Regions from separate parts of the Oceanobacillus sp. AG genome, predicted to be linked through region 2. Evidence: riboswitches for the same ligand, from Rfam matches in the RefSeq annotation. Region 2 holds a riboswitch; the other holds the start of a gene.
What was found. A riboswitch is a leader RNA that binds a small molecule or an ion and turns the genes downstream of it on or off. The one in region 2 is predicted to bind thiamine pyrophosphate.

Region 1: linked by a shared signal. The riboswitch ahead of GN217_RS14300 (acetylornithine deacetylase) and the one ahead of thiT (energy-coupled thiamine transporter ThiT) in region 2 are both predicted to bind thiamine pyrophosphate.

Annotation. Positions count from the first base shown of each region.
Region 1 covers NZ_WOWT01000027.1:44,871-52,682, forward strand. The annotation lists gene GN217_RS14295 (CynX/NimT family MFS transporter) at 1-706, opposite strand, end outside; TPP riboswitch at 1,398-1,500, shown strand; gene GN217_RS14300 (acetylornithine deacetylase) at 1,636-2,919, shown strand; gene GN217_RS14305 (FecCD family ABC transporter permease) at 3,622-4,626, opposite strand; gene GN217_RS14310 (FecCD family ABC transporter permease) at 4,623-5,618, opposite strand; gene GN217_RS14315 (iron-hydroxamate ABC transporter substrate-binding protein) at 5,623-6,540, opposite strand; gene GN217_RS14320 (ABC transporter ATP-binding protein) at 6,494-7,336, opposite strand; gene GN217_RS14325 (NAD(P)/FAD-dependent oxidoreductase) at 7,478-7,812, shown strand, end outside.
Region 2 covers NZ_WOWT01000013.1:95,257-103,068, reverse strand. The annotation lists gene GN217_RS08940 (M3 family oligoendopeptidase) at 1-1,273, shown strand, start outside; TPP riboswitch at 1,329-1,433, shown strand; gene thiT (energy-coupled thiamine transporter ThiT) at 1,853-2,431, shown strand; gene GN217_RS08930 (zinc-binding dehydrogenase) at 2,672-3,652, shown strand; gene spoVAE (stage V sporulation protein AE) at 3,830-4,180, opposite strand; gene spoVAD (stage V sporulation protein AD) at 4,188-5,192, opposite strand; gene spoVAC (stage V sporulation protein AC) at 5,194-5,667, opposite strand; gene GN217_RS08910 (YhcN/YlaJ family sporulation lipoprotein) at 5,685-6,137, opposite strand; gene nfsA (oxygen-insensitive NADPH nitroreductase) at 6,290-7,030, opposite strand; gene GN217_RS08900 (hypothetical protein) at 7,055-7,792, opposite strand.

The DNA of each region.
Region 1 (7,812 bases), on a different contig from region 2:
ATGATTGTAAGCCTAAAAGGGTTGCAACCTGCCATGCCAAGGCGGAACCCCACATTCGATTATTAGCCGAATTATTACTTTCTAGTTGTATCTGTTTTCCTTCATTGTTTACTGTATTTTTTCTTGTTATATATATCCAAATAAGGACAGCTAGGATTGCAGGTATCATCCAGATTTGCAGAGATAATTGCCAATTTCCATTTAACATTTTTGTAAATGGATAACTTAACCCTGAAGCAGAGGCTGCAAATATATTCATAGCTGTTGAGTAAACACCTGTCATGAGTGCAACCTTCAACGGGAAATTATCCTTAATTATTCCTGGTAATAAGACATTACATATTGCAATACCCGAACCAATAATAAGTGTTCCTAGCAATAACGGGGTAAGAATTGCGAAAGAGCGAATTAGAATACCGATAATGATTAAAAGTAAACCAATGATTAATGCAATTTCGCTTGTTAATTTTCTAGATAACTTTGGAACAATTGGTGATACAATGGCAAATGTAATCAGGGGTAAGCTTGTCAATAACCCTGCCGTTCCATTCGTAATATCAACGTCATCTCTGATTAAACGAATTAAAGGACCGATTGACGTAATAGCAGGCCGTAAGTTAAAAGCTACGAATATAATTCCAATTGTTAAAATAAGGTTCTGTAAATTAAAAGGACCTTTATTGATAGCATGATCTGTATTCTTCATGAAAGACCTTCTTTCAATCTATATTCCAATATTAAATAGGATATCATTCAAACAAACATACATCAATCATTGTTATTCGCTTGAAGCAAACATCCTAAATAATATTCTTTCTGGTATTCAAGTATAGATTTATTAGAAAATAAGCATTGCAACAATGGCGCCGTTCAGAAGATTTGCTAATGTAGCTCCGATTAGCGCTTTCATCATTAGTTTTTGAATTTGAGGTACCATATCTGATCGTTTGCCCGCGAGTCATTATGGTAGCTCAATGCTAGTTAAGTAAAACCAAAAACCGGACAAGGGGATACTTTTATAACTAAAATAGACATGTTTGTTTATAGATGCAAATATAATGTTGCTGACATACACTTTAAGCTGTTTTCTTTTTTTGAAGAGTAATTTCAACATGATGACGCTATATATGTAATCTAAATAAAACCCCCTAATAAGACACTTGAATATGCCTGTATTAGAGGGTTTTTCTTACTTACCGTCGAATCTTTTTTTTAGTATAACTGAAATTTTATTTTTAATTAATGATAATTAATTATGATAAAAAATGAGCTAAATAGTCCTGCATACATTTCGTTTTATCATAAGAAATCAAAATAGAAGAGAGTACATCAAACAGAGGTTGCAGTTTAACAATCAATATGACATACTAAACTTAATGTCTGAAAAACTCATATTTAATCACCACTAGGGGTGTTTTACTGAAAAACTGAGAGAGGTAATCCTCAACCCTTGAACTTGATCTAGTTTGAACTAGCGTAAGGAAGCGGTGAATAGAACAGATTGAAGAACATGTTTTTTCATGTAACTAATTTGTGTCTTATTCTAACCACTTCTATTTTCTAGGAGTGGTTTTTTTGTTTAGGGAGGTGAATGACTAGTTGTCTATTAAAATAAATTAGAGAGGGAGTTATCTAATGGATATAACGGTTGAACACTTATTAAAGCAAGTCGACGCAAGAAAAATGGAATTAATTGATTTATTATCAAAGCTCATTGAATATAATACATCTGCGCCTCCTGCTCGGAATACGAAAGATGCACAGAATTTTATCGCTGATTATTTACATCGAATGGGCTTTGAAATCGACATGTGGGACGTGTATCCAAATGACCCGAATGTTGTTGGTGTGAAAAAGGGAATAAAATCTACTACACATAATAGTCTCATCATCAATGGTCATATTGATGTAGCTGAGGCTCGTGAAGATGAAGTGTGGAAAACGAATCCATTCGAGCCGATTATCGAAGAAGATCGGATTATTGGTCGAGGAGCCGCTGATATGAAGGGCGGGCTTGCTAGTGCATTATTCGCAACGAAACTATTGAATGAAGCGGATATCGAATTGCCAGGAGATCTGATTTTCCAATCTGTTATAGGTGAAGAAGTTGGTGAGGCGGGTACGTTGCAATGTTGCGAGCGAGGGTATAATGCAGACTTTGCGCTTGTAGTAGATACGAGTGATTTACATATCCAAGGTCAAGGCGGTGTAATAACTGGGTGGATTACGGTAAAAAATCCGCGTACGTTTCATGATGCGATGAGAAGGAACATGATACATGCTGGCGGTGGTCTGCCTGAAGCGAGTGCAATTGAAAAGATGATGAAAGTTATAGAAGGCTTACAAGAGCTGGAGCGCTATTGGGCTGTAACGAAACAGTATGAAGGATATCCGGCGGGAACGAATACGATTAATCCTGCTGTAATTGAAGGGGGACGCCATGCGGCATTTATTGCTGATGAGTGTCGTTTATGGATCACGGTGCATTATTATCCGAATGAGACGCATGAACAAGTGAGTAAAGAAATAGAAGACTATATTCTTCGCATTGCCAAAGCAGATCCTTGGTTGTGCCATCATCCGCCTACTTTTGAATGGGGTGGAACTTCGATGATTGAAGAACGCGGGGAAATCTTCCCATCATTAGAAGTCGATAAGAATTATACTGCGGTTCATGCGCTAGCCGCGTCTCATGAAATGGTACACGATAGTAAGGTGGTCATCGATGTTTCCCCTTCTGTTACCGATGGAGGATGGTTTGGGCATATGGGGATACCGGCAGCGATTTATGGACCGGGTGAGTTCAGGCATGCACATGCGGTCAATGAGGAGGTTTCTATTCAACAACTTCTTCAATTTACGAAAACAATGATTCAATTTATCTATGAGTGGACGAATCAAAGGAAAACAAAATCGTAAAAGGAACGATGTCCATCAATGAAAAAGTGGTATGCTCAGCAGTTATGAATTATGAGACTTAAAGGATTTGAATCTGTCTTATAGCAGGGTTCTATTAGATAAAACAGCTCTAAATTCGTGAAACAGTCTCATATAAGGTTCTAAAAGCGAATTGAAATATCTAATGGGTGAATTTCATATTTTTGCAGAAGTGAAAAAATGGAGAGTATATTAACTGATCTGGGATTGTGACAATTTCGTTCGTGCACTTCTTGCATTTCCCATTATTACGGACTACTATGTTAAATCTTTTTGAAGTGTGAGTATCTAGTCATCTATGCTAGACTCGTTCATAGTTCCAAATATAAATAATTAAAACAGCATTGGTAGTTAAAATCCGATGCTGTTTTGCTATTTAGTCAGACATATAGATAATATAGAAGTCAGTTTTTTCCAAAAGTAAAGATTTATAAGGAGGTTGTGCAACAGGTGCAATCCTTCTAATTACGGATGTTTCTTTCTCTAAGTCTTCTAACTGAAATCGATAAAAATCGGATCGGTTCGTTATCTCTTATATGTTCCTCATTATAATCATTGGAGTTTATATCTTCATCATACTGTTTGGGTTTTTCCGGGAATCATCCTGGTGTGGAATAATTGAAGATGAAATGACTGCAAATCGTTATCCATTTGCAGCCATTTTTTATTTTAATCGTTTCATCCTCAATCCCTCACCAACAAATAAACAAAATATGGCGCACCAATCAAAGCAACCATAATTCCAGCCGGAATCGTTGTATCAATCAAATTTCTTCCAACTGTATCCGCAACCAACAGCAACCAGCCACCAAGTAAAATCGCAACCGGGATAAACAATTGATTCCTCGGTCCGACTAGGGATTTCGCAAGATGTGGTGCAATCAGTCCGATAAAGCTGATCCCCCCTGTGACAGAAACGGCAGCAGCTGCTAATGCAACAGCTGTTAAAAGTAGCGTGACGCGTTCTCTCTCAATGGAAACCCCAACACCAACTGCAACAGGTTCACTTAACCCAAGCAGGTTCAACCGGTTCGCTTTATATAAAGTAAATGGAATCAAAACGACAAGCCAGGGAAGGAGAGCCACAATAAATGGCCAGTCGGTTCCCCAGATATTCCCTGCGATCCATTTGGCGATAAAATCTACTTTCTCCCGCTCGGCAGAGGAAATAATCACAATCATCGCACCTGACAGTGCCGCAGAAAATCCGATTCCGATGAGCACGAGATTTACAGGCTGCAAGCCACTTTTTTTACTATAAGCAAATAGATAAATAAGGAAACCAGTGATAAATGCGCCGAGAAATCCAACAACTGGAATCATATAAACAAAGCGTCCAGCTTCAATCGGAAAAAATAAAAAGAAAACGGCAATGGCGACTCCCGCACCGGAATTAATTCCGATAATACCAGGATCAGCCAAATCATTTCTCGTAATTCCTTGCAGGATTGATCCAGACAGAGCGAGTGCCATCCCAGCTAGAAGGGTAATCAATATCCGTGGCAAGCGAATCGAATATAAGATGAATTCCTCATTTCTACTGCCAGATCCGAGAAGCGTCTGAATGAGTCGGTCAAAGGTTAAGCTGGATGAACCGATGCCCATGCTTATTATAACCGTCGTTATAATAAGTAATAGTGAAATAACTAAAATGATGCGCTGTTTATTAATTAATGCCGGATGTATCATACGAATGCTTTTCCTCCTTTACGAACGATGAGGAGGAAAAATGGTAAGCCGATCACAGAGATGATAGCGACAACAGGCGTTTCAAATGGTGCATTCAACGTACGCCCAACCGTATCAGCGAACAGCATGAACGTAGCCCCTGCAATCGCAGCCATTGGTAAAATAAACCGATAATCCGTCCCAACGATTGCTCGGACGATATGCGGGATCATCAGTCCAATAAACGTCATATTCCCAACCAGGGCAACGGATGCGCCTGCAAGGATAATAATGGCGATAAAGAGCAGGATTTTAACTTTGAAAATATTTTGTCCAAGGCCTATCGCTACTTCTTCATTTAAACTGAGAATCGTCAGCTGCTTGGAAAGGAAGATGGCCAGCACAATCCCGATAAGGATAAAGGGCATGATAATTTGCAGTTGCTTCCAATTCGTGCCGATCATTCCGCCTGCTGTCCACATGGAAATGTCTTTTGATATTTTAAAATAAATTCCAATTCCCTCAGCAATGGCAACTAGAAATGCGGAGACGGCAGCTCCGGCAAGTACAATGTGAAAGGGAGAGAACCCGCCTTTTTTCATGGAACTAATGCCAAATACTAATCCGGCACCGATTGCCGCTCCGATAAAACAGGCAACCATCGTTAGAAAGTAGTTGGCTGTAGGAAGGAGGGCAATCGTAATTGCTAAAGCCGTATTCGCACCGGCCGTTAAACCGAGGAGTCCAGGATCGGCAAGCGGATTCCTGGTTAAACCTTGCATGATCGCACCAGATACAGCAAGCGCTGCTCCAACAGCAATTGCGGCAATTTCCCGGGGTAAGCGAATATCACGGATAATGGAAATTGCGTCATTCTTATTGGATGTTATGAGCGCGAGCCACACATCTTGAACTGAAATTTCTGCTGCACCAAAGCTCATTGCAAGAAGAAACATGCAGATAAAGATGGGAATGGCTAGAATAAATTTGAATGCTAAAGCTTTTTCCTTCATAATTTTACTTTCCTAGAAATCCTTCTTCAAAGAGTGTGAGCTGCTTCTCCAATGTAACCGGGTCGCTGAATGATGCACCTTCCCCTTGCATATCAATCACATTACCATTTTTCACAGCCGGTATGTTCCTGTAGGTGTCCGTTTCCTGGAAGGCGGTGTCTGCCTCGGAATATTTACTTAGCACGATATAATCCCCTGCAAATTCCGGGAGCACTTCTGCCGATAATGTATAATAACCTGATTCGGATGCATGTTCTTTTACTTTTTCAGGCATTTTAAGTTTCATTGAATCATATAAGATTTCTGTTCCACGGGCAAAGTCCTCACCGTAAACATAAAGATCTTTGCCATAGGCTTCCATAACCGATACGGTTGCATCTTCACCAATCTTGGCACGGACGTCTTCCCCGATTTGCTCCGCGCGCTGTTTAAAGTCCTCAACCCATTCTGTCGCTTCTTCCTCTTTCCCAAGAAGTTTGCCAATTTCGATATGTTGGGTTAAATAATCTACTTTTCCCCATGTATAGGTTACAGTTGGTGCAATTTCTTCTAATTTATCGAGATTGTTCACCGTTGATAGCGCAATAATTAGGTCTGGTTCTAATTCCAAGATCCCTTCCAGATCATCCTCTGAAACTTCTGCTACATCTTTCAATTCTTCTTCAAAGGTCGGATTGTCTTTAGACCAAACATCTACACCGACAACGTTCACCCCTAAATGGATGACATTCCCTGTATAGCCAGAGAGGATGACGACCCGTTCGGGATTGGCGGGAACCTCAATCGGGCCTGTCTCCGATTCGTATGTAATTGTTTCCCCTTCGCCTTCTGGTGCGTCACTTGTTTCTTTCGTTGTATTGGAATTGCTGCATGCGCTAATGAGAATGAGCAGCAGCAAAAATGGGATGATTCGTTTCTTCATATTGTTTTTCCCCTTTCAGTAGGTTGTACGTCATACACATAGGTTTATTCGTGCGCGGATCCCGTCCGATGACGGCATCGATTTGAAAAACTTCCCGGAGCACTTCCGAATTTATAATTTCTTCACAAGCCCCGGCTTTCACGATCTCTCCATTCTTTAATGCAATGATATAATCGGCGAATCGAGCGGCTTGATTTAAGTCATGCAACACCATAATAATCGTCCGGTTATGTTCTTCGTTTAGTTTCTGTAATAACTCTAAAACCTCGAGCTGGTGCGCCATATCTAAATAAGTTGTTGGCTCGTCCAGAAAGATAATTTCCGTTTCTTGTGCGAGTGTCATTGCAATCCAAACTCGTTGGCGCTGACCGCCGGAAAGGGAGCTGATGGGCCGGTATTTAAAGTCCGCTATACCTGTAACTTCAAGTGCCCAATCGATGACTTCCAAATCCTTTCTCGTTAAACGTCCGAAACCGGTCTGATAAGGGAATCTCCCGTAGGATACTAATTCTCCAACTGTTAACCCGTCGGCACTTTCAGGAGTTTGAGGAAGTATTGCCATTTTTTTCGCGAGCGTTTTCGTATTTTCTTTTGCAATATCTTTCCCATCTAACAGGACGGAGCCTCCTTGGTGAGGGATAATCCGTGTAATAGCCTTCAATAAAGTAGATTTTCCACAACCGTTGGATCCGATGATCGTTGTAATTTTCTTATCTGGAATGGTTAAACTGAGATTTTTAACGATTGATTGATCCCCATAGCCAATATATAAATCTTCACCGGAAAGGCGGGTCATTTGTATTACCTCCATCCTAAATTAGTGATATTCACTGATAATGATTATCAATTTCAATTATATATGTTAATATATAATTAAATTTTCAATGTGTCAATGTCTATTCAAGATTAAAATAATGTGGGGTTGGAGTGGATGACGATGAAACAAGAGGAACTGTTTGATGTAACGATTATTGGTGGAGGTCCGGCCGGGCTCTATTCCACTTTCTATAGCGGTTTACGGGAAATGAAGACGAAGCTGATTGAATATCAGCCGCGTCTTGGCGGAAAGATCCATGTCTATCCGGAAAAAATGATTTGGGATGTCGGTGGAGTGCCGCCCGTTCCAGGAGAAAAGCTGATGGAACAGTTAGTCGACCAAGCGTTGATTTTTGAACCAGCCGTAGTGTTGAATGAGAAAATAGAAGCGATTTCTCGTAATGAAGAAGGAATTTTTGTATTGCGATCCGCTTTAGGAGACATGCATTATTCAAA
Region 2 (7,812 bases):
TCAAATGTATAATACAATCGTAGGGAATATGACAGTGGAAATTAAAGGGGAAGAAAAGATAGAGTCCTATTCAATTGGTCAGGCCTCCAATCTGTTAACTTCAAGCAACCGAGCAACTAGAAAGCAAGTATTTGATCAGTTAAACGATGCTTGGAAAGAACAAGCATCCCTATTTGCACAAACATTGAATCATTTATCAGGTTTCAGACTACAAATGTATAAGCACCGTAAATGGGAAAATGTACTAAAAGAACCGCTAAGTATCAATCGGATGAAGCAAGAAACATTAGATGCGATGTGGACAGCGATAGCTAATAATAAACAACCTTTTGTGGCTTATTTAAATAAGAAAGCAGAACTATTGAATATAGATAAATTAAGCTTCTATGATGTCGATGCACCTATTACCGACCAAGTTAAAAAATTGAGCTATACAGAAGGCGCCAAATTTATTATTGATCAATTCCGTTCTTTTAGCCCAAAGATGGCGGATTTTGCTGAGCAAGCTTTTGAAAAACGTTGGATTGAAGCGGAAGATCGGCCTGGAAAACGTCCTGGCGGTTTCTGTACGAGTTTTCCTGATAGTAAGGAAACGAGAATATTTATGACGTATTCTGGAACAGCATCGAATGTTGCCACGTTAGCCCATGAACTTGGTCATGCTTATCATCAGCATGTGATGAATGACGTTCATGGTCTTAATCAACGTTATGCAATGAACGTCGCGGAGACGGCCTCAACTTTTGCGGAAATGATTGTCGCTGATGCAGCAGTTGAACAGGCAGAAACAGCAGAAGAAAAGAAAGCTTTACTTGAAGATAAAGTTAATCGAAGTGTTGCTTTCTTTATGAATATTCATGCCCGGTTTATCTTTGAATTAAATTTTTATAAAGAAAGAGAAAAAGGCTTTGTCTCACCGGCAAGATTGAATGAATTGATGGTGGAAGCACAGAAAGAAGCTTATCAAGATGCACTCGATGAATATGATCCTTATTTCTGGGCGTCGAAACTTCATTTCCATATAACAGGGACACCATTCTATAATTTCCCTTATACATTTGGTTATTTGTTCAGTCTTGGCATTTATGCCCGCGCAAAAGAGCAGGGAGAGAGCTTTGAAGATGACTATATTGCATTACTGGAAGATACGGGACGGATGTCAGTAGAAGAGCTTGCGATGAAACATTTACAAGTCGATCTTACAAAACCGGACTTCTGGGAAGCTGCAATCGAGCTTTGCATCAAGGACGTCGAAGCGTTTCTTAAACTGTAAATTTGTTTTATAAGTGTACATTAGCTATAATAGGGTTAACGAAAAAAGCATAGAAAAAGCCAACAGGGGGAGCTAATAGCTGAGAGTGGGCAACGAGGATTGCTCAGACCCTTTGAACCTGTTAGTTAGTACTAGCGTAGGGATGATGGTCTTTTGATGGATAAAAAGCAATGTGAGCGGATTCCCCATCAGGAACCTTCCCTTGGCATTGCTTTTTTTGTATTTAAAAAGGTTGTTCGAAAAGTCCGGTAAAAAAAGAGAAAGCTCGTTGGCTCGATTTTCCGCTCCTCATGTACCTATTTACGTACATTCCGGTGCGGGGAACTTTCGCCGCACAGGACGTTGCGCTCTTAGCCGACCTCGGTCTTTTTTATCCTCCTTTTTGAACACCATTTAAAATAGCTTATAGAGTGAAACTTCATTCAGTGGGGATTCTTATCTCCCCACTGAATGTTAGTTGAACAGAATCAGGTATTTACGGACTGTTTAGCCCTACCTTCACATCTTGGGTTTCCCTCATGTTTGGAGGAGGGGGTATTACAGACCGTTAGTACGTGAAAAAAAGGGGAGTTATAAGGAATGAAGTCTAATAAACTACTATTTTTAATTGAAGTATCAATCTTCACTGCTTTGGCGTTACTTTTAGATATTTTGCCAATATCTTTTAAAATCTGGGCGCAAGGTGGTTCGGTCTCCTTTGCAATGATTCCGGTATTTATAGTAGCGTTCCGTTGGGGATTAAAAGGTGGATTAGTATCCGGTTTCCTCTGGGGGATGTTACAGATTGCAACGGGGAACGCATATATTCTGACGCCACTTCAGGGGTTCATTGATTATACACTTGCCTTTACGGTGATTGGTTTTGCCGGTCTGTTCGCAAGACAAGTTCAAGAAGCGGTACGGGACGGGCGGACTAAAGTGTACCTAACGTATATAACGGCGGGTGTACTGCTTGGTTCTGTGTTGCGTTTTCTTGCACATACCGTTGCTGGGGCGGTATTTTTCGGTTCAGCAGCGATTGAGGGGCAATCCGTTTGGGTGTATTCGATTATCTATAATTCATCGTACATGTTCCCGTCATTTGTATTGTCAGCAGTGATTGTATTTTTCCTATTCCATAAACAGCCGCGCGCATTACTCAACCTAGCATCAAACTAAAACCGCAATCTATCCGCTCACATTGCAACTGTAAAAATAATGATCTCTCCCAAATTAAGGAGAGATTTTTTTTAGGTTAACTGTTTCAGAGTGAATACGTAGTTCCCCCGGCGCAGATTTTCAGCACAACATTATAAAAAAGAATCAATTCGTTCTGGTTGATAATTCGCCCAAAGTCACTGATAATAGAAGATAATTATCTGAATAGATATAAAAGTATATACGAAAGGGGAAGTGGAAATGAAGGCATTTGTTGTAGAATATGGAGAATTAAAACTAAAAAGTATGCCAGAACCGAAACCAGGAAATAATGAAATTGTCGTAAAGCTAAAAACAGCGGGTCTGAATAGGAGAGATCTCTATATACCGAACCGGAGAGGTAACGATAAAGAAGCTTTAATCCTCGGTTCGGATGGAGCGGGGATCGTCGAATCAGTTGGAGCAGATGTCACTCGTTTTAAAGTGGGGGATGAAGTCATCATCAATCCATCACTTAACTGGCACGAAAATAGTGACGCACCACCAAAAGGATTTGACATCCTCGGCATGCCTGATCACGGAACTTTTGCCGAAAAAATTGTTATCAATGAAGAACAAGTAGAAATGAAGCCAAATTACTTAACATGGGAAGAAGCCGGTGTGCTCGCTCTTGCTGCATTGACAGGTTACCGTGCGTTAGTGACTAAAGGGAATATTAAAGCGGGGGAGACCGTATTTATTCCTGGAGCAAGTAGTGGGGTGAACACGTATATCATCCAATTTGCAAAAAGCATCGGTGCACGGGTGATTGTTTCTTCAAGAAGTGATGAAAAGTTGAAGCAGGCCCAGAAGATCGGAGCAGATCTTGCCATTTCAACGGAAAGTGATTGGGAAAAGGAATTGGAGAACGAGCAGATTGATCTTGTGATCGACAGTGTAGGTGCAGCGACGTTTAATCGTTCGTTGGACGTATTGAAGCAAGGCGGAAGAATTGTTATTTACGGAGCTACAGCTGGGGATGAAATTGACCTTAATTTACGGGCCTTTTTCTATGGTCAGTATCAATTGTTCGGCTCCACGATGGGAAGTCGTGAAGAGTTGCAACAGGTATTAGCCCATATGGAAAAGCATGAAATAAGACCGATTATGGATAAAACCTTTGAACTGGATGATGCCCAAGAAGCGTTCAATCATCTGGAAGTGAACAGCCAGTTTGGTAATATTGCTTTATTAATCGAGTAAAAATAGGACCGGTAAATTTCCCGGTCCTATTTTTTATCGGAACTTAAAACCACGGTCTGTAACGTAATTAAGCAGAGGTACTCTTTTTCGCTGTCAATTTCAGCTAGAAATGTGTTCCCATCCACAACCCCGCTAGAATGTTGCATTTGTTTTCTTCATGTTGTTTGTTACAGATCGCTAAGCTTTCGGCTTAAAGAGAATAGCACCGAGAACTCCAAAAATAATTGCTGCTGAAATACCGGCACTCGTCACTTCAAACATCCCTGTAACAACGCCAATCAGCCCGTGTTTCTCGGCTTCAGCCATGGCTCCATGGACTAAAGAGTTCCCAAAACTTGTAATCGGAACAGTCGCACCTGCTCCAGCGAAATCAATTAACGGTTCATATAAACCGAGTCCGTCAAGAATAGCGCCTAAAATTACGAGAGTTGTTAATGTGTGAGCAGGACTGAGCTTGAATACATCAAACATAATCTGTCCTATAACACAAATAAGACCACCAATAACAAATGCCCAGAAAAATATCATGAACAAGTCACTCCATTTCAATTGAGACTGCATGTGCAATAGCAGGAATCGAATCCTTTTGTTGAACGCTTAACGGGGAGTGCAAAGAGCCGGTAGCTACGAGTAACATCCGTTTAAACTCCCCTTGCATCATCCGTTTCAGAAAATGCCCGTACATGACAATTGCTGAACAGGCTGTGCCGCTTGCACCTGCTTGAACAGGTTGATCGGGACCGTAAATCGTCATGCCACAGTCCACGTATTGCTTATCTTCTAGTTGAATGCCTTGTTGCTTTAATAAATCAAAAGAAGTATTTCTTCCAATTTTACCGAGATCCCCGGTTATAATCAGGTCATAATAGGTTTCATCTACGTTTCTTTCCTTAAAATGTGTTTGAATCGTTTCCACTGCAGCAGGGGCCATTGCCCCTCCCATATTGAAAGGATCCGTGATTCCCATGTCAACAACTTTCCCAATTGTTGCAGAGGTCACAGTTGGGCCATTCCCTTGCTTACTGAGAACGGCACAACCCGCTCCGGTAACTGTCCATTGTGCAGTCGGGGGTTTTTGACTGCCGTAATCATTCGGATAGCGGAACTGTTTTTCCGCTGCGGCATGGTGACTAGCAGAGCCACTTACGATAAAGTCGGCAAATCCGCCATCAAGTAAAGCAGCGGATAATGCGAGCCCTTCTGTAGAGGTAGCACAAGCACTGAATAAGCCGAGATAAGGCATCGCCAATGACTTGGCACTAAATGTTGTAGGAGTAATTTGATTGATTAAATCTCCACTTATAAAGAAATTTACCTGCTCTTTTTCAATCGGACTTTTCTTTAATGCAAGTGTAACTGCTACTTCCATTAAACGCTGCTGTGCTTTCTCAAAAGTCTCTTCTTCAAGCCAGCCATCATCAAATAAATGGTCGAAATCACTGCGGAGAGGGCCATCTGCTTCAAATGGTCCTCCTGTTATACCGGTAGCGAGAATGACCGGCCGATTTTTAAATTCCCATGTCTGCTTTCCAAGTAACATATTATAAGCCTCCCAATTGCAGGAAAATCGTTTTGATTAATGCAATAATAAATGCGGCAAATACACCGTATACAATGACGGGACCAGCAAGTTTAAACATATTTGTCCCTACCCCGATAATAAAACCTTCTGTACGGTGCTCCATCGCTGCAGAAATAACTGCATTACCGAACCCCGTAACGGGAACTGCAGAACCGGCACCAGCGAATTGACCTAGGCGATCATAGAGGCCAAAACCTGTCAGAATCATCGTGATGAAAATGAGCGTTGCAGTCGTTGGATTGCCTGCTGTTTGTTCGGTAAAGTCGAAATAATAAATATAAAAGGTAGTGATTATTTGTCCGATTAAACAAATAAGGCCACCGATAAGGAAGGCTTTTACACAGTTAAGTAAAATTGGTCGCTTCGTCTCTCGTTTTTCCTCAAAGGATTGATATTGTTTAGCCTTCTTTTGCTCATTTTTTTGCTCTGTCATGTAAAACACCTCATTCCTTACGTCTGTTCTTTAGAAAGCTTGCGGATTCTTTCTAACTCTTTATTTAATTCAGCTTTGGATAAATCCCCACTATTTAACCGTTGTTCCAGTTTCTTTAATTCGAGAAAGATTTTCTGATCTGTTGATAGTTCAACTTCATGTTTATTGAATGTAGTTTCAACCGTGTTTTTCAGATCCTTCTTCAAGTCTTTTAATTGCAAACGGTCATGATGTTTTGGATTGACGGCAACCATAATCACTTTGTCATTATTGATTGCAATCACTTCGTTGACATCATGCTCTTGTTCAATAAGTTCTTTTGCATGGTTACTTGTTTCTTGTTTAAAATTGGTCGAAGTGCGCAGGATGGAGGAGTTTGTTTCACTTGCTGATTGTCCAGTGTCATTCGTTGCGCAAGCGCTCAATATAAGGAAGAGAAGGAAGGGAACTGCAAATACATTAGGTTTCATTGGAATCACACCTTTCTACAAGGTCTTATGTTCTTGAACTTACAGTTTTTAGCATTGGGAAATCGCTCGGAAATATACTTGGAATTTACTTCCTATTATTTAGGAGAAGCTGGGGAAGAAGAAAAAAACATCAGGCAAGGTTAACCTGATGTTTAATGTCTATTCATATTTTTGCTTTGTACGTATGCTGCGACATCCATACGGGTAGGTACGTTATATTTTCGGAGCATTTGCTTCGACCAGTTATCATCTTTAAGATTTGAATCACGCTGCTGGTAATAATCTGACAGGATTCGATCATAATCTTCTATATGCGTATGTTTTGCTTGATCATATGTATTTTCATGGAATATTGCTTCGAATGGCAGGCGAGGCTTAATGTCGGGCTCATGATCTGGATGGCCAACAGCTAGACCGAATAGCGGGATAACATATGCCGGGAGCTTCAGAAGCTCGTCAACCCGGTTGATATCGTTCCGTAAGCTTCCAAGAAAGCATGCGCCAAACCCGAGAGATTCCGCGGCGATAACCATATTTTGCGTCACTAACGCACCATCTACAGTCGCGACGATGAATTGTTCCGTACTTTCCAGATTCTGCTTAACATTTCCTTGTACCCCGTTCGAATCCAGATTAGCAATCCGGCTTAAATCGGCACAGATAACAAATAAGTAGCCATTCTTCTCTACGTAGGGTTGCCCAGAGACTTTTCTTAATTCTTTTTTTATGCTTTCATCTGTTACGCCAATAATGGAATAGGCCATAACATTACTTGAAGTCGAGGCCCGTTGCCCAGCTTCTACGATTGTTTTTACTTCATCCTTCGTCAATTTCTCTGGTGTGAATTTTCGAATAGAGCGGTGATTGTGGAGTAATTTAATTGTTTCGTTCATTGGTTGCTCTCCTTTATATTAAAATTATTCGATTGTTAGATTATAAGTTGTTGTGATAGCAGGTTGTTCTTCTAATGCGTTCCAAGCGTCCCAAGCCTCTTCGCTCGGTTCGGTCAAAACGGGAAAATCAATTGCAAGCGATGAATTATCTATCCACTCGAATGATAGGATCGGCCATGAAAAACCGAGGCTGCCTGTTTTTTCATTGTCCCTTACCATTGAGACAGTCGTCCAATCTTGAAGATCGAATATAACAATATGACCAGGAGTCAAATGTCCACTTCCCGGGCGGGTAAAGTGAAAAGCCACTTTTGTTGCATCTGGAGAGAACGTGTGACTTTCATATGTTGCCATATCTGCCACTAGAAATGCAGGCTTATGTTGATCTGGATGTAAGAGAAGATAAGAACATTGGTCATGATGGCAGGAGAAACGCAATATAAAGAATTCTTCGAGCCCCAATATATACTTCTCCAGTTCCATTTCTTTAAGTGCTTGCTGTGGTTTTTTCTGAGTTTCTAGAAACTGATGGAGTATTGGAATATCACGGATGGATAGGGAGACGATTTCTTCATTAATTGTAAACTCTGCGTAGTCCTCTATATCTTCAGGTTCTTGATCCAATGGTTCAGATTCTGTTGCAGCGGATGTTGTCAACGGTTCAAGATCTAAATCAGCTTTATGAATTGGAGAAATCGTATCGTTTTCAATACAAGCTGATAAAAGAATTACAATGAGCGCGACAGGAAGAATCATTCGCATAGTAACCGCTCCCTAGTAGT